3 regions of the Paenibacillus sp. 37 genome follow, and region 2 is predicted to be linked to each of the others. Evidence: riboswitches for the same ligand, from Rfam matches in the RefSeq annotation. Region 2 holds a riboswitch; each other region holds the start of a gene.
The links. Region 2 has a riboswitch for cyclic di-AMP ahead of F0220_RS00150 (resuscitation-promoting factor). Riboswitches for the same ligand answer to the same signal wherever they lie in the genome.

Region 1 (6,069 bases), 2.3 Mb from region 2:
ATGATAAGCTGGCGGAATCGAAAGTTCATTTTGAACGTGCCCTAGATTGTAAACATACGGAATTCGATGACCTTTATCCCTATATGATTGAACATCCTCAATTTTTCTGGTACAAACGCTATGTTGCCTGGTCAGAATTACTGACGATTGTAGGCTTGTGCGAAGAGTTGTCCTTCTCTTGGAAAGAACAATTTACATCGCATCAAGTGGAGTACCTTGAAGAACGTGTGATGTCCGCCAAAGTGCTTGATTTTTGGTTCGAGAAGAACGACAGCAAAGAGCACGCACAGCGGTAACTTTCAGTCGGGACATAATTTCGAATGACATGACAGTCTAATACAGTCACGTGAGACCTAAATGACATTTCATTTAGGTCTCTTTTTGTAAATAAATTTGGAAAATAGGAGCCATGCGAATGATTAGTGATACAGAATTGGACGCCCTGCGTCTGTCAGGTGAGAAAGTTAGAGTAGTACGGGACGAGCTGGAATCGAACGATGTAACCGGGATTGTTGTTGCCTGGGATGGCGAGCAGGTACTTATCCGACGTCAGAATCGACGTGTAGTTAAGCTGGATCGCAGTTACAAATATCAGCTGTTCAGCGAGCCGCGCCAGAGTCCACTTAGTGAGTAATAGCTTATGATTATGGCAGAGCCATGAGCGTTTAAATGTTTGGAATTACCATGATATCTTGGCATAATTGGCTCACTCGGGAGAGAAGATAGGTACAGTGAGGAAGATCTGTAACTATAAGCCGAGAGGGTGTGCTACAAGCCATGACATTGATGAATGATAAAGTTCATGCCTACAAGGATCAGATTGGAGCATTAAGCGATGTACTGCCAGGTGTGGTGAAGTCGTATCATGAGTTTACCGGAGAATGTTTCCAACCTGGCGTGATTGATGCCAAGACAAAACAGCTAATTGCGCTTGGGATTGGATTATTCGCCAACAATGAGGTATGTACCTTCTACCATGTAGAAGAAGCCCGTGCCAAGGGAGCAACAGATCAGGAGATTATGGAGACCGTTGCGGTGGCCGGAGCTGTTGGAGGAGGACATGCCCTCTCTCAGGGTGCGATGCGAGTGCAGAAGGCGCTGAATTAGTAAGCGATGCAACATACATTTTTCTAAGTACAAAAAAGGCATCCGGTTAATAACCGATGCCTTTTTGTATGTGAATTACATTTTACCTAACATTTTATCATACATAAACTGTCCAGTTACCCGACGTGCTGTTACGTAACGATCATTGAAGTATGGATTCGATAACTTCGTGACGCTTACACCTTTACTGCTGGAGGCATGAGCGAATTGTCCGCCGCCGATATATACACCTGTATGTGAAATACCTTTGCCTGTTGTATTAAAGAACACCAGATCACCTGTCCGAACATTGCTCTTGGATACTGGCGTACCTGCTTTGGCTTGTTGCTGAGAAGTACGTGGCAATTCAATGCTGTATTTGTTGAAAAGATATCTCATAAAACCAGAACAGTCGAAGCCGGCTACAGTCGTGCCACCCCATTTGTAAGGAATACCTGTCATGTTGTTCACTACGGAGTTGATACTGCTTGCCTCTGTGCTTGTTGCCCCGGATGTAAATAATACAGCTGCTCCAAAAATGGAGATAATCAGTTTTTTCAAAATCAATGTTCTCCCTTCGATGCCTACGGAGTTAGCTAAGGGTTCGGTAGAAGGTTCCCTATATTTCCTATGTATAAGAATAATTCACCCAAATTGGTTCCCCCGTTTTCAAACATGAAACTCGGCAATGAATAATTAAGTTTTTGTAACTATTTGAAACTATATTGCATAAATGCGTAATTGTCAAACCTATTTAAAACCCTTCGTAATACCTCAATGTTAGCGGAATTAAGGTTTTTATATGAAAGAAGGGATCAAGTTTGGGTACCATTCATGACAAAAACGTCATTATTGGTTCGTTTAAGACGAATTTGGATAAATAAATAGGTTTGTCATGAGTTAAAAGAACTATCCCGTTATGTAGAATTAGAGAGATTATATTCATTAAGTTGCATATATTGACAAAAATCGATTTTTTGCATATTATCTGATTATCCAATCCACATATTGGATTAAAATTGATTTTATTATGCGATAATTACAAATAAAGGAGGTTTAAGGACGCGTTTCATAAGTAAAGTAGAAGTGGAAGATTTATAAAAACGAACATAGGAGAGTGTTACATTTGAAAGCGAAGAAAATAATTACTTTTGTCCTGGCATGTACGATGGTGTTCTCAGCAGTTGGAATGGCAGTTCTCCCTGTAGGGACGGTATCTGCTGCGGATGCTTCAGGTACTACAGCGAGTATTTCTGATATTTTGAAGAACCAGCTGCCGGATGGAGGTTGGAGAAAAGATTATAAACAGACAAGTGGAGAGTGGGCGAAGTCCACGATAGACAACAAGGCTACATACTCAGAAATTAGAAGATTGGCGAAGGAATTTAAAAAGACGAATGATCCCCGATACTCCACAGCTGCAATCAAAGGGATTAACTTTTTGATCAACATGCAGTATTCAAACGGCGGATGGCCACAAGTTTACCAAAGCTCCGGATATCACAAGCATATCACTTACAATGATGATGCCATGATTAACGTAATGATCATGCTGGATGAAGTAGCAGCACGCAAAGGTGATTTCTCGTTTATAGACAGCACACTTGCTAACCGTAGTAAAAATTCAGTTGCCAAAGGTGTGGAGGCGATTTTGAATACACAGGTCGTTTCAGGTGGTAAGCTGACAGCTTGGGGACAACAACATGATTCCAGTTCCCTTAAACCAGCGAGCGCAAGAATCTACGAAGTGCCATCGCTGACAGCTGGAGAGAGTGTAACGATTGTTAAATTTCTGAAAACCAGACCTGCTAACGCTAAAATTACCGCATCCATTAAAGGAGCGGAGGCTTGGTTTAACAAGGTGAAAATTACGGGGTACAAATATGAAAGAGCTAATGGAGATAGTAAAATTATCGCTGATTCCAAAGCAGCACCAATTTGGGCACGCTTCTATGAGATAGGAACAGATAAACCAATCTTTATTGGTCGTGACGGGGTAGTTAAATACAAATTAAGTGATATTGATAAAGAAAGAAGAGGCGGGTATGCATGGTATGGCAACTGGCCTTCCAAGCTGTAATTTGTAGTATGCTTCCGTTTTAATGAACCAAACTCTTAGTAGTTAAAGGTAAAGCCTGAATCGACATGGACGTCTGGTTCGGGCTTTATTGTTATTATTTTCAGTGTTGACATGATAGATTCCACATGATATATTATTTCTTGTCGCCGATATTGATCACGGAGATACAATATGCGGTCGTGGCGGAATTGGCAGACGCGCACGGTTCAGGTCCGTGTGGGCTAACCCCCGTGGAGGTTCGAGTCCTCTCGACCGCATCTAATAAAAAGACTCCTTAAGCGTTAGCTTAAGGAGTCTTTTTTTGCATTTTTTGATATAACACTAGATTTAGTATCCAACAGGTTAGTGTTTAGCTGCACGTACAGCAAATGTCTTCCATCAGCCATACGGAACGTTTATTGTGCTGCGGTAACATTAACGCTGTCAATATTTGGTCCTTCCGATCCAGTGGTAACCACTTTCAATGTATTGGTCCCCATGTTCATGGGGACCTGTATTGTTTTTTCAACCCAAGTGGACCAGCTTCCCGTTGCCGGAAAGGGGTCGTTGCTAATGACTTTGGTTCCGTTCACAAAAATGTCGAGGTTACGGGTTCCGCTTTCCAGCGCATAACGAAACTTTACGTTTTTAGTACCTGTAATTGTGTTATTAATACCGTTCCATTGAATGGCTGAACCAGTCATCGCATTGAAGTTAACATACCCGGAGCCAGTGTAACCAGGGTAGATCGTTTCAATGGTAGCATCCGTAAGAGTTGTTCCGGTCTCGGCTTCATAAGTAGTGCCACTACCTGTATTTCCGCCGTTATTCCCGCCAGTAATGTTGGCAACAAACGTTGTTACGCTCTGAGCCGGGAGCTGTGCCGTGAAGGCCCCATTGGATACGTTAAGCGAGGCCCCGCTTGCCAGGTTGCGACTGCTGTCCGTAATCCATGAGGACACCGTGGAGGCATTACCATTTTGCAGAACGAATTTTTGGCTTGTGGCCGAAGTTCCACGGTTAATTGCTACGACAACGACCTTGTTATCCCCTTTGTAGGCAGAAACAAATGTGTTCGTATCCGGGTTTTTGGTTGCATCCACTCTGAGATAGCCAGGACGTACAAATTTGGAGAAATGGGCCATATTATATCCGCGTTTGCTTATGGTACCGTCCTCTTTCATCGGACCATACTGTCTGCGGATGTACCACCACACATAGGCCTGGAAATCACCTTCTACCATGGCATTGTGCATGTGATAGGAAACGTCTAATGCTTCAGGCCAGCGGTCTGCTGAGTTGTTGTCACTGTTCGGAACATACACCTCAGTCATCCACAGTTCTTTGCCGGCTCCTTTTTGCTTAAAAAGAGGGTAGGCAAAATTCGAAATCTGGGTTCCATACGTATGTGCTCCCAGAATGTCCATGTTGGCAAGTGCCTGCGGATCATTCAGGATGGGGTCGGATATATTCTTTAAGTACTGGAAGGATTCAGGCGCCATGACTTTGGTACCTTGGATGGACCCGGCATTTTCTTTCATGAATCGAAGGATCTCTTGTGGAGTCCACCAGGTCCAGTCATGAGCATAATCCGGTTCGTTTTGTACCGAAATGGCATACAGATCTACGCCGTTATTTTTCATGTAGGTTACAAAGTCGTTCAGATGTTGCGCATATGCAGTATATTTGTCGTATTTCAGACGTTTGGCATTGGTGTCCCCATTGCGGTTGAACGTTTCAACCATGCTGCTTGGAGGATTCCACGGGGATGCGAATACGATAGCTCCTTTTTCAATAGCCCGTTTGGCAGTGGCAACTTCACGATACCAGTTATTGGAATCTGGATCAACGTAGATCCTGAGAATTGAGAAGCCTAACTGATTCTGGTCATTACCAAAAGCAGTTTCACGTTGAGCGGGAGTCAGATCACCAATCCAGGCAGGAAGGTTAATGCCCCCAAAGCCCTTGATCAGCTGTTTTTCCGAGGACAAATTAATGTTGGCATCGCTGGCTGCTGACACATTTGTCGGGGTTAACATCAAAGGCAGGGCTGTTAAACAGGCCAAAAGAACATTAATCGTCTTTTTTAGTTTGAATTTCACTACTTTCATCCTCCTTGATAGTGGGAAATGGTTACATAGAGAAACCGTGACCAAAAAAACAAACAAGAATAGCGGATTGTCTGGCATTTATTTTATGTAAACCCTTTCAAAACCTCCTTCCATAAATCATAGGAAAGAAATGCAGCACATAAGCTCTTTCATTTGTTGATTCTACTAAATAATTCCTAAACTGAAAACCTGACAAATTACAGTATTTTTTCTAATTAATCTCTATTTTCTAACTGTTCAATGACAGTTCTTGTCTGAATGCTAAGGAGGAAACGGGAATGATGGAGATCTTCACTTGAGATAGAGGTCTTCAAGGGCGGGGATATTATCATTAAGGAAGGCTTTGGCTTACATATTCCTCCCTTCATTATCAAACAATGAGATCACAGAAGTTACAGGGGAGGGAATCATGATGAAGGTACAGAGAAAGAATTATCGATTCATTGCAGGTATCATGGCATTATTGATTGTGTTTTACGCAGGCTTATCGGCGGGAGGGCCTACAGCGGCAGCTTCAGAGTCCCCATCGAATCATAAACGGTTAGCAATTATCATCGATGACGTCGGAAATGACATGAAGGGAACGGCAGAGATTCTTGCGATGCCAGTTAAACTAACGGTAGCGGTTATGCCCTTTTTGCCAACAACAAAGAAAGATGCGATAGCTGCACATGAAAAGGGGATGGATGTGATTGTGCACATGCCCATGGAACCCAAGAAAGGAAGACCTGAATGGCTGGGCCCCGGTGCAATCACATCCAATCTAACAGATGAAGAAGTCCGCTCACGCGTGGAGAAAGCGATTGATGATGT
Region 2 (6,069 bases):
TACTCGCTTGAAGGTTTCTTGCTCCTCATCAAGCTTAACAATAAAAACAGAAGGGTACGTTTCTTCCAATACACCCGTACGCTCAATGGTCTTACGGCGGCCACCATTAGCCCGCAACATAATTTTCTGACCAATATGTGCATCGAGATTGCGTTTGATATCCAACAGCGTGTTTTTAGCCATTGTCGACGACCACCTCTTTTCTTGTCCATTATACCGGATTTTACAGTCATTGTCAAATCAAAACTAATTATTATATCAGCATCAAAAAGTTGTTGTCAATGAATTTTTTTGCAAACAAAAAAAGCCCCAAATTGGGACTTTAAATGGCCTACATCAGACTGCCGACGGGTTCACTTTTAACGTAGATAAATCATTCAGCCCAGGCAGACCTACCCGGTAACTCCCCCGTGTCTCGACACCACCCACACCCTGGCTACCACTGATGGTATTGTGCAGAACATCACTCATATTGACCGTATCACGCACAGAGGTGAAGGAGGCCTTGGCTGCCACATAGACCGGGTCAAGTGCATGAATGAGAATTCTGCCTGGAGAACTGGCAAAGTTCGCTCCAGCGCGCAGCAGTGCCTCAAAATGGGACTGACAGGCCCCTGCCACAATAGTGAGTGCGTCCAGATGGCGTTCATATTGTCTGGCCACCTGAATGGCCGACACAAAATTTTGCGAGTTCTTGTAGCTACCAAGACTATATAAGTCATAGGGCTGACGTGTCTTTAGCACCCCATCATGACCCGTAATAACTACGATATCCGGACGTACTTTGGGTAATAAGCGGTATAAGGTATCTGCCATTGCCGATTCATGGACATATTGTCCCTCTGCGGGCACACGAAGTTGCTCATAGAGATCCATACTTTTTTTCAAATAGTTCGGATCTCCATCCAGATGAAGCACCTTTCCAGGCATTTCAAAATAAGCCGGTTCCTGCTGAGCAGACCAATCCTGTACCAGACCTTCGCGATTCCGCTCAGCCTGTTCCATACGATTCTGCTGCAGGCGGGACAGGGTCTGATGTGCTTTAACATGCGCCTGTCTGGTCTTGGCGCTTTGCGGTTCATAGGGAACCTGTATCAAATCGTCCACCGGGGAATCGGCAAGCAGCCGGAACTCAGTCCCTTTAATGACCGCAGCATCCAACTGGAGGCCTTCCACCCGAAAAGTCACATCGCCGCCGTATGACTTCCGAACGACCAAGTCTCCGATATTCATCAACGTAATCACCTCTACCCCATCGTATGGGCAGAGACCCGGTTTGGTTCATTCAAATTTTACAGCGCTGCACGTACCCCTGCTTCCCACATTACGGTGCTGAGTGTGGCATACTCTTGCAGACTCAACGTCTCTCCACGTCGGGACGGTTGAATACCTGCCTGCTCCAGCAGAATGTCTGCCTGTCCCCGGTTCTCCTTTGTGAAGAAACGTGCCTTCAAGTTGTTTGAGATTGTTTTTCTCCGCTGGGCAAAAGAAGCCTGTACCACTTCGAAGTAGTGTGCTTCATCCGGAATCTCCACTGGCGGTTGCTCACGCACTTTCAGCTTAATGACAGCCGATTCCACATTAGGTTGCGGAATGAAGACCGTGGGCGGCACAATACACACAAGCTCCGGCATACTGTAATACTGAACTGCGATGCTTAGACTGCCGTAATCTTTTGATCCTGGTGCAGCAGCCATCCGTTCAGCCACTTCTTTTTGGATCATGACAACAATACTGTCTACCGGCAGCTTCTCTTCCAACAGTTTCATCATGATTGGAGTCGTTACATAATAAGGCAGGTTAGCCACGACACTGACTTTGTCCACGGATGCAAAATCCGTATTAAACAACTCAGCCAGATCAAGCTTCAACACATCCCCATGATGAACACGTACATTCGAATAAGGCTGCATCACTTCTCCCAGGATTGGGATCAAGCGCTGATCAATCTCTACGGCTGTGACAGGACCGGCTACCCGAGCCAGTCGCTCCGTAAGGGCTCCAATACCCGGCCCGATCTCTAGTGCGCCCTTGGACTCGTCCAGGTCGGCTGCATTAACGATTTTGTTCAGTATATTTTGATCGATCAAAAAGTTCTGACCCAGACTTTTCTTAAATGAGAATCCATGTTTTTGAATAATCTCTTTCGTTCGCTTAGGCGTTGCAATTTCTATCGTATCTTCCATGTCCTTCATATGCTCACAATCCTTCACGTTCAATTTGCGCTAATGCTGTAGAGAACTCTTCCCGTGTAATCTGAAATACACTGAGACGTTTGTGGAACTGCTTACCGTTACAATAACCGATGCCCAGCAGATTGCCCATCTCCATGCGACGTGCAGCAGCCTGCGGATGCACGATAAGTCCTGCCGCGATCAGGTCCTCCCAATCGATCAGGCTCGGAGCACCTTCGTATGATGTATGTACGCGCGCCAGAGCATGACGGATCGCCTCTGGTGAGGCATTCTCCACCCCAATGTCCCCTTTGCGCGTTGCATCGGCTTCCGGAATGAAAGCATGCTTGCATCCAGGCACCTTATTCGCAATAATTTTACGAATGCGTTCGCCGGCATGATCCGGATCTGTCAGTACAATGACTCCCCGTCTCTCCTGAGCAAGCGCAATCCGCTTCAGAATGCGTTGGTTGATGGCTGATCCGCCTGTTTCTATTGTATCGGCTTCCACGGCCCGACGAATGGCTACCGTATCATCACGGCCTTCAACCACAATGACTTCTTTTATCATGTTCCATTTCTTCCTTTCTAACGCAAAAAGAAGAGGAATATCCTCTTCTCTGCCAAACGGCGGGGGAGACTGAATTCAGACTCCTCCGCCGCATATTCCGCATGAATCATTCATGCAACTATTTTATAGCATTCCCATTTCAAAGTAAAACGATTTTAGTTCGCTTCCGGCTTCACCGGACCGATCACGTAGACCGTCTTGCCTTTCTTACGTCCAAAATTCAGGGCATGCTTCACACTGTCATAATACACATCAATTTTGTTGCCTTTAATCGCGCCGCCTGTGTCTTCCGCACGACGGAATCCCAGACCTTCGATATATACCCACCAGCCAATTGGAATGACTTTGGGATCAACCGCGATGGTGCGCCCTTCCGTTACACGAGTACCGGAAGCTGTTTTAGTTCCAATGCCAGGCTCTTCAGAAGAGTAGGCAGTCATAGATACATTTTTAAGTACTTTGGAGTATTTAAAAGAAGTCCCGGATACGGTAATCACTTTGCTGCCCGAGGCAGATGTTTTCTTCGAGTTCGTTGTTGTAGCCTTTTTGGTTGTTGAAGTTTGAGCCGATACGGTCTGAATCTCAGGTTCTTTCACGACCGGTTTTGCTTTGGTGCCGACAGCGATCACTTTATCTACACGATTATTCGCGACAGATTTGCGGACCATTTTTTTGGAGACCAATTCTCCATCCTGAAATACCTTTTCGATATGCTGCACAAGTTTGCCTTCTTTGCCGTTCACAACGACACGGTTATCCCCTTTGTACAAGCTAGGGTCAGCCGTTTTAATGACTTTGTAAGCGATCGGTTGCTCTACTTCGACTGTACGCTTTGTTACGCGCACTACACGGATCTTCATCTCCGCTTTGATCGCAGTTCCAAGCGCCGGATACACTTTATCATTACTTTCAACTTGAATACCTGATTTTTGAATTGCATCTTCTACCGATGAATCCGTTGTATACAGAGTCTTGGTGTCTCCGTCTGCCGTAATGTTAACTGGAACGGCCCGCTCAATAACAATTCGGTCTCCATCTGTAATTGCCCCGTTCATGGACATGGATACCTTATCGTGAGGGCTGACTGTGATCGACTGCTCCTCCAGCATTTCCTGAAGCATTCCTGTACGAGTCTCTACCACCTGAGCTTTGCCATCAATAACCAGTGAAATTTGTTTCCCGGCCTGACCGTAAACGACTAACAAGATCATGATTGTAAGCGCAATTGAGAAAATCGCGATCAATGCCATTTGACGCATGTTCTCATGCTTCCACCGCAACGCGAAAGACTTACTGGATGATCGTGACTCATGGGTCTCTTCTGGTTGGAATGTGCCCACTTCTCCGTCCTCCTTCATAGCCTCGCCGTCTAAAGTAATGCATGATGTCTTTGACGTGACTATACCAAATTTTCTACAGAACACAGATTGGACCAACATAATCCGGTTCTGCACCATGAATCAATCTTCGCAACATGATGTCATCCTCCTGAATACCTACCGTATGATGACAATATTTCTTTTATTCAAAAACAAAAAAGCCAAAGAAAGAGTGTAAGAGGAACTCTTTCGTGGCTTCCGAATGATTTTGAATATCGGAAATTCATGCACGAGGTTGCCTCTCTTTTTCCGCTTGCGAGGTTAGCTGTCGGGTTCGGGCGAAAGAGAGCCGCCCTATCTTGGGTCACCCGCTCATGGCGGACGCCCTTGAATTCACCCCGAGACCCAAAGAAGAAATCAAATACGGCTTCGCAGTTCCCTTCGCTGCTTTTGGGTCAGCGAACGTTGCGCATCGGCCAAATACACCGATGTTTAAGCCCTATTGGTTCCCCCGCTCTCCGTTAACGGAGACTCAGCGAGACTGATTCATGAAAGTAATGTTGTTTCATCGGAAAGTGTCCCTTTGTTCATCCCCCGAACATCTGTCCAATTTTCCGCACAACAATTCACTGAAAAGATGATATCCTGTTTTGATGCATGTTGTAAAGCGTTGATCAAGTACGTTTTTCTGAATATTTGGTTAAAATATTGTAATATTCTTGATTTATTTGGATCAAAGAGCAAATTACCTCCGCTTACCTGCCTTTTTCGCCTCATTTGCTCGTTTTTTTAACGAATTCCAAATCGTTCCATGGCATTTTTGGTTGTTATTGCAGTAATTTCCTCCACCGAAATGCCTTTAATTTCCGCAGCTGCCTCTGCAACCAGACGTACATGCGCTGTCTCATTTCGCTTTCCACGATAAGGGTGAGGTGTCAAATATGGAGCATCTGTTTCAATGAAAAACCGGTCCATAGGAACCTTCTCCAGCACCTCTTTGGGCTGCTTTGCATTTTTGAATGTGATCGGTCCTCCGAAGGAGAGATGGAAGCCCATATCGAGACAACTTTTGGCTGTTTCCCAGCTGCCCGAGAACGAGTGCATCACACCACCAACTTCACCCGCTTTCTCTTCACGCAAAATTCTTATGATATCCTCATGTGCATCCCGATTATGGATGACAATCGGCATGTTTACTTCACGCGCCAAAGCAATTTGTTGTCGTAATACGCGATGCTGTATTTCTTTTGGTGATGTATCCCAATGATAATCCAATCCAATCTCACCGATCGCAACCACTTTTTCATGTTTGCATAAAGATGCAATCCACTCCAAATCGCCGTCCTGCATTATGATCGCATCTACGGGATGCCACCCTACAGCTGCATATATAAAGTCATATGTTTCAGCGAGTTTCATTGTGGTTGGAATTGTCTCCCGGTTAAAACCAATGTTGATCATGCGACCAACTCCTGCATCCACAGCACGCTGAATCATGTCCTCGCGGTCCTCGTCGAATTGTGGTGCATCCAGATGTGTATGTGTGTCGAACAGCATCATGTCTGTATCTCCCTTCATGTCGAAATAACGACTATCTTCTTTTTCAAAATCAAATTTGTAAAATTCAATAATTCAATGACTCATACATAAAACATTTTGGGTATCTGTGTATTACATCATTACATTTGTTTCTTCACAACTACAATATATAGAAGATATACGGATATTCTGATCTATATATTGCTAATTGTGCTCATTCTTCCTGCTTGCATTTACAAAATTATGTCGATCTACATATACGCCCCATTAAAGCAGATTACTGTATCATGAAAAATAGCTCTTTTAGAAAGTGTTTTGATATCGAAATTCTTCATCGGATTATACCCACACGATTACAAGAAATAGGGGCGTATATGTGACGGTAATTCGTGAATAATCGCATCCACCTTATTTTGCGGGTAATACAAATGATGTTTCCCTCGGTGAAGCCCACTGATGGAACGGA
Region 3 (6,069 bases), 1.6 Mb from region 2:
TGATAAATGGCGTAAATACGTAAATAAAACAAATAAAATGACAAAAAACACGTCGGCAAGGAGGTTGCCGCGTGTTTTTTAGTTTGTCTGAATGAAGGGGAGCAGGTATGAGGAGGAAGAGGATTAGGCCCTGTAGGCATGAAGTCCAGCTCCAAGCATATGGAAACTGGGGAAAAACGATTTCATGGACATCGAGGTTGGCTGTGCCAGTCCATCCGCAGCCGAGGCGCTGACGGTCTTCCATTCATTCTCCAGATCTGTGGCCAGGCTGACCATCAGATCCTTGGTTGTATCGTTGTTCAGGGGAATGACTTTGGAGGCTTCGGTTATGCAGGCATTCATGGCTGAATGCAGGTAACCAAGGACCGCCTCCTCGACCGGGATGTCGAGGTGGTGGTTAATCCAGGCGTGAACAGTGGAGAGGCAGCCAACCGAATCGTATTTGGCAAAGATCTGTTCGAGCTGGCTGAATTCAATCCAGGGGTGCAGAGCACGTGCAAGTCTGATCAATCGTTTACCCATGGCGGCAGCTTGTTCTCTGAGATCTCCAGGGGTTCGCTGAACATGGACGAGCTTGTCGATTAGAGCTATCCGCCATGTATCTTTGTGATCTGCTGCGGTATAGATGCCTTTGATGGCCATACCTTCAAGACGAACGATGCTGGGATGCAACTGACAACGCATGAATGATTCGAGATCTTCAGCATTACGAATGGTACCCTCCCTGATATGGATATCCATGCCGAAGGAATGGGTGAACCCTCCAACCTGAATAGAGGAATCAAGCAGGTTGACATAATCGAGCAGCTTATTCCCACGGTTCACAATCATTCGCCTCCTGTGTTCGTTAAATGTCACTTATAGTGACATTTATAATCCTTTTTGTTTGCTTTATGTTTATAAATCCGAATTATATGATAGTTATCTTCCCATAAATGTCCGCTTTTTGTCAATGGTATCCGTAAAATTTAATGGATTAAATCTGTAATTTAATATTTGTGTTATTTTATATAACTTAATGTGTTATTTATGTGGTGGAGTGCAGGGAGAACTATTATAGAAGGAAGGACTATATATAAATGAATCAACAAGATCGGCTCTTACCGAAAAAGAGGAGATCAAATCTAATAATATGCAGTTCATGGGTAAAGATGACGAGATTATGCGATTTTTGATGAAAATGCCTAGCTGAAAAAGTAGTATTAAAAAATACTTTACTTTTAGTTCTGAGCCCGGTATAATCAATTCTGTTGCCGATTATTTACGACATGCGGTCGTGGTGGAATGGCAGACACGCTATCTTGAGGGGGTAGTGGGCGTATGCCCGTGGAGGTTCGAGTCCTCTCGACCGCATCATATGAACGATGAAGAAGAAGCTTTCCGTTATTGGAGAGCTTCTTTTTTTGTCTTTTTCGAACAGTATGACATCTGGGTTGAGAAAAAAAGCCATCCATTACCGGGGCAATGGTGCTCTACCTTACGGCTACGGGTGGCCTGTGTATTATTTTTGAAGTAAGTTCTTGATATCTTCTTCAATCTTGTCCGGTGTTGTTTTGGGAGCATAACGTTTCAGTACCTGTCCGTTCTGATCCACAAGGAATTTGGTGAAGTTCCATTTGATTGCTTTGGAACCGAGCAGGCCAGGAGCTTCTGTGCTAAGGTGTTGGAAAAGAGGGTGAGCGCTTGAGCCGTTTACATCAATTTTCTCAAACATTGGGAAGCTTACGCCATAATTCATCTGACAGAACTCGGCAATATCGTCGGAAGATCCTTTTTCCTGTGCAAACTGGTTGCTTGGGAAACCAAGAACTTCAAATGGAGCATCTTGAAACTTGTCTTGCAGTTCTTGCAGACCTTTGAATTGAGGAGTAAGGCCGCATGAGCTTGCCGTATTCACAATCAGGAGCACTTTGTCACGGTAGTCGGACATTTCAACTTCTTGACCGCGAAGGGTATTCACTTTGTAATCGTAGACTGTCATCTAAATCGCCTCCATTTATTTACTCTTATATCTTCTATTATATTGGCTACAATTAAATATTGCAAAACTAATGTGGTGTTAAAAGCATCAAAACAGGCAAGTTGTGCAGAATACGTGAATGAATTGCGAAGTGATTTTCGTCAGAGTGAGAATTAGATAGCCTTGAAGAGGTGGATAGAGTATAACCTTATTGTAAGCGTTATTATAAACGAGTATTGGCAAAAATCTGCCGATTTGGTGATCTGTAAGGACTTTACACCGTCATGGCGGGGGTGTATGATTCATAACGTAATTTCAATTTAAACTAAATTGTACTTGAAAAACGAAACAAACGATAATATCGCTCGATCTTACCTTAAGATATACGAACGATGTTTTAATCGCTGAGTTTCCATTCATTGATGAATGGGAAACGGGGGAACCAACGGAATGCGCTGTCCAGGACAGTGGGCATTCATGGGGTGAATTTTCCGGTGACAGCCGGAAATAGGGCGACTCTCGCGCCCGAATCCGTCAGCTAACCTCGTAAGCGTTAAAGGGAGAGGCAACAAGCCGTACGCTGGTTCATGGTGTTTTCGCCATGGGTTATTTAAGAAGCGTTCGGGAGGCCTTGGTCCCCCACGCTTCTTTTTTGTTGTCTTTTCACGCCAAGGGAGGAACGAATGATGGATACTGAGATGATTTTAGTGACTGCTCCAAATGAAGCAGGACGCAAATTTATTAAATTGCTGATGTACAAAAAAATGCCGTTTGCCGTTCTAACCAACAGTGCAGGGGAAGAGCGCAGACTCCGTAGAATCGGAGTAGAACATGTCATTCGCATGAATACAGCTGCAGCTCAAAAATGGTTTTTGCCGCATGGCAGCGTAGGTAACGTGTTTATTTTCGAGAACAGCCTGAATCTGACCTGTCGTTATTTACAGATCTGTCGTTCATGGACTTCGAAATCCCTGTGCGTGATTACGGAGCAGAGTCATCCTAAGGGCATCTATCGGGGCATGGGCGCAGACCGGATTGTATATTCGCTCAATGGGGAAGTTGGCTTTCTCCTCAATGGTTAATGCCATAGCTTGTGATTGCTCAGGTGTAAGGTGCCTGTTATAATTGAATGTATCGATAAACGGAAGTTTGAGGAGACTCATGCAGGATGGTGAGTCTTCTTTTTTATGCTTACAAGGAGGAATTGGCGTGCCGGATGTAGGTGGATTGAAATGGTTGTTTTTTGATGTTGGAGATACGCTGGTGGATGAATGGGAGCCGGTTGATGATATTATCGGACAGTTCGTCCGTGAAGCTTGTACTTTGGGGTATCCGGTGACAATTGAGGCGGTACGCGAACTGTTCGCGAACTGTTACCAGAAATATGAGCAATGGCCTATGAGAGTGGCGATTCGCACATTCGTTGAAGACGAGGGACACCAAAAACAGATTCAGGACAAGCTGAAATTTCAAAAAGATCTTGAACGTCCTTTTCCTTCAGCGGATTCCGTTCTTCAGCAGTTGTCACGGTATTATCGCATTGGCATTATTGCCAATCAGAGTCCTGGAACGGAAGAGAGACTGGAGAGCTACGGCTTGCGGAAGTATGTTGATGTTCTGGCGTGTTCGGCTGAAGAAGGAGTGTCCAAGCCAGACCCTGAGTTATACGCTGTGGCCTTGAAGCAGGCTGGTTGTGAACCGGAGGAAGCCGTCATGATCGGTGATCGGATCGATAACGACATTATACCTGCTCGGAAGCTGGGCATGCGTACGATTCGAATTATGCAGGGTTACGGAAGATTCCAGCCAGAACTATCGGATGACAAACGTGCGGATTGGACTGTGGATTCATTGGATCAACTCCTGCCGTTACTGATGCCAAATCAGGATTAGATTCAGATGGTTATTTATTGGAGTATGAGTTTTATTATAAAAGGAAACATGTTGCTGTATTGCAACAATAAAGGCTGATCAACTTGGGTATAGAATACCGGAGTTGATCAGCCTTTTTAGGATTTAGTCGATAAGAACGAGATTAGAGTAACCGAATCGTCTGAATGATCAGATATACATTTAGCATAACGATAACAGCTGTAATGACCCATGAGATGATTTTGAGCCACAATTTGTTGGCAAATGCACCCATGCTTTTTTTATCACTCGTGAACATCACCAGAGGGATTACAGCAAAAGGTAATTGAAGAGACAGCACGACCTGGCTCAAAATGAGCAGTTCTTCTGTGCCATGTTCTCCTGCAATGGCTGTCACAATTACCGCCGGGATGATGGCGATCAGACGTGTGACCAGTCTGCGCAGCCAAGCCGGAATTCGAATGTTCAGGAAACCTTCCATAACGATCTGCCCAGCGAGTGTACCTGTAAGGGTAGAGTTCTGACCTGATGCTAGCAGCGCCACACCGAACAGAATACTTGCAACCGTAGTACCCAATAGAGGTGTCAGCAGATGATAGGCATCTGCGATCTCGGCAACCTGCGTCATACCAGCACTGTGGAATACAGCAGCAGATACAATAAGGATGGCCGCATTGATGAACAGGGCCAGTGTCAACGCGATTGTAGAATCCATGGTCGAGTACCGAATAGCTTCTTTTTTGCCCTGTGGGGTCTGTTCGATCTGACGGGTCTGCACAATGGAAGAATGCAGATACAGATTATGCGGCATCACAGTTGCTCCAATAATACCAATAGCGATATAGAGCATGGCCGGGTTTTGCAAAATCTCAACATTTGGTACAAAACCATGGAGAACACCGCCCATATCGGGTTTCGCCAGGAAGAGGTCAATCCCGAAGCAGAGGGCAATGGTCGCCATTAGCACAATGACGAGTGTTTCCAAAGCGCGGAAACCTTTGTTTTGCAGTACAAGAATCAGGAGTACATCAACTGCGGTGATAATAACGCCATATAACATGGGGATGTTAAATAACAGCTTTAATGCGATAGCAGAACCTATGACCTCAGCCAGATCGGTAGCTGCAATGGCGAGTTCACACAGAATCCATAACATCACGACAACAGGCATGCTGAAACGTTCACGACAGGCTTGAGCCAGATCCCGTCCAGTGACGATACCGAGTTTGCCAGCCAGCGACTGAAGGACAACGGCCATCAGGTTCGATAACAGGATAACGGATAACAAGGTGTACCCGAACTGCGAGCCGCCTGCGATATCTGTTGCCCAGTTCCCGGGGTCCATGTAACCTACGGCAACGAGGTATCCTGGGCCTACAAAGGCGAGGAATTTCTTCCACCATGACGCATTCTGCGGAACTTTCATGGAACTATGTGCTTCTCCAAGGGAAGGGGCCATGCCCGCAGTAGACAATGATTCTCTTGAAGGAGCGTTGAACGGATTTTTTTTACTCATACGATAATCACCTGACTTTGAATTATTGATTTGGAAATATTGTTGCGGAAAAATCGCTCATGATATATCTAAATTTTTATGTTTATTGTTACATTGTACTCCTTCAAATATTTTTGTCTAGTGCAACTTTTATGTATTAACACAAAATTTTCGGTTCTAATTTGAAGACCCCCTTCGTATATTACCCAACCTTAGGAAAATACAGCATGGCGTTGAAATGCATGAAAATAATAAAGTTGTAAAAGCTGATAAAGATACAAAATTGCGTTTCAAAATGAGCCAGAAGTTTAAATTGAAAGGAAGGCAGTAAAAACTATATGGATAAGGGAGAGATTCTTAATGGAAGCTTTATATACAGCAGTAGCGACAGTTAAAGGTGGACGTACAGGTTCTGTGACTTCTTCGGATGGCGTGCTTAAGCATGATCTGAAAATGCCAAAAGAGCTTGGTGGCTCCGGTGGTGAAGGTACTAACCCTGAGCAGCTTTTTGCCGCAGGATATGGAGCATGTTATGAAAGTGCCCTTGCCAATGTAGCACGCAAAGCAGGTGTGAAATTGGAGGATGTGGTCGTTACAAGTAACGTATCCATTGGTAAAGACCCTGCGGATGACGGTTTCCAGCTGTCTGTTCGTCTGGACGTTAGCATGCCTGGTGTAGATCACAGTCAAGCAGAGGAACTGGCCCGCAAGGCGCATGATTTCTGTCCATATTCCAAAGCAA

Region 1: it holds a riboswitch for cyclic di-AMP, as region 2 does, so the genes downstream of both, F0220_RS10485 (C40 family peptidase) here and F0220_RS00150 (resuscitation-promoting factor) in region 2, are expected to answer to the same signal.
Region 3: it holds a riboswitch for cyclic di-AMP, as region 2 does, so the genes downstream of both, F0220_RS07170 (HAD family hydrolase) here and F0220_RS00150 (resuscitation-promoting factor) in region 2, are expected to answer to the same signal.

What each region holds. Positions count from the first base shown of each region.
Region 1 covers NZ_CP043761.1:2,306,116-2,312,184, forward strand. The annotation lists gene F0220_RS10470 (hypothetical protein) at 1-296, shown strand, start outside; gene F0220_RS10475 (hypothetical protein) at 416-634, shown strand; gene F0220_RS10480 (carboxymuconolactone decarboxylase family protein) at 778-1,107, shown strand; gene F0220_RS10485 (C40 family peptidase) at 1,183-1,647, opposite strand; cyclic di-AMP (ydaO/yuaA leader) riboswitch at 1,653-1,784, opposite strand; gene pelA (pectate lyase) at 2,204-3,166, shown strand; tRNA gene F0220_RS10495 (tRNA-Leu) at 3,340-3,423, shown strand; gene F0220_RS10500 (glucuronoarabinoxylan endo-1,4-beta-xylanase XynC) at 3,562-5,256, opposite strand; gene F0220_RS10505 (divergent polysaccharide deacetylase family protein) at 5,711-6,069, shown strand, end outside.
Region 2 covers NZ_CP043761.1:31,405-37,473, reverse strand. The annotation lists gene veg (biofilm formation stimulator Veg) at 1-183, opposite strand, end outside; gene yabG (sporulation peptidase YabG) at 337-1,233, opposite strand; gene rsmA (16S rRNA (adenine(1518)-N(6)/adenine(1519)-N(6))-dimethyltransferase RsmA) at 1,293-2,195, opposite strand; gene rnmV (ribonuclease M5) at 2,200-2,745, opposite strand; gene F0220_RS00150 (resuscitation-promoting factor) at 2,901-4,085, opposite strand; cyclic di-AMP (ydaO/yuaA leader) riboswitch at 4,359-4,612, opposite strand; gene F0220_RS00145 (TatD family hydrolase) at 4,854-5,624, opposite strand; gene F0220_RS00140 (HD domain-containing protein) at 5,957-6,069, opposite strand, start outside.
Region 3 covers NZ_CP043761.1:1,617,704-1,623,772, forward strand. The annotation lists gene F0220_RS07155 (urease accessory protein UreF) at 124-825, opposite strand; tRNA gene F0220_RS07160 (tRNA-Leu) at 1,271-1,353, shown strand; gene F0220_RS07165 (glutathione peroxidase) at 1,502-1,981, opposite strand; cyclic di-AMP (ydaO/yuaA leader) riboswitch at 2,353-2,528, shown strand; gene F0220_RS07170 (HAD family hydrolase) at 2,644-3,042, shown strand; gene F0220_RS07175 (HAD family hydrolase) at 3,170-3,853, shown strand; gene F0220_RS07180 (Nramp family divalent metal transporter) at 3,996-5,291, opposite strand; gene F0220_RS07185 (organic hydroperoxide resistance protein) at 5,688-6,069, shown strand, end outside.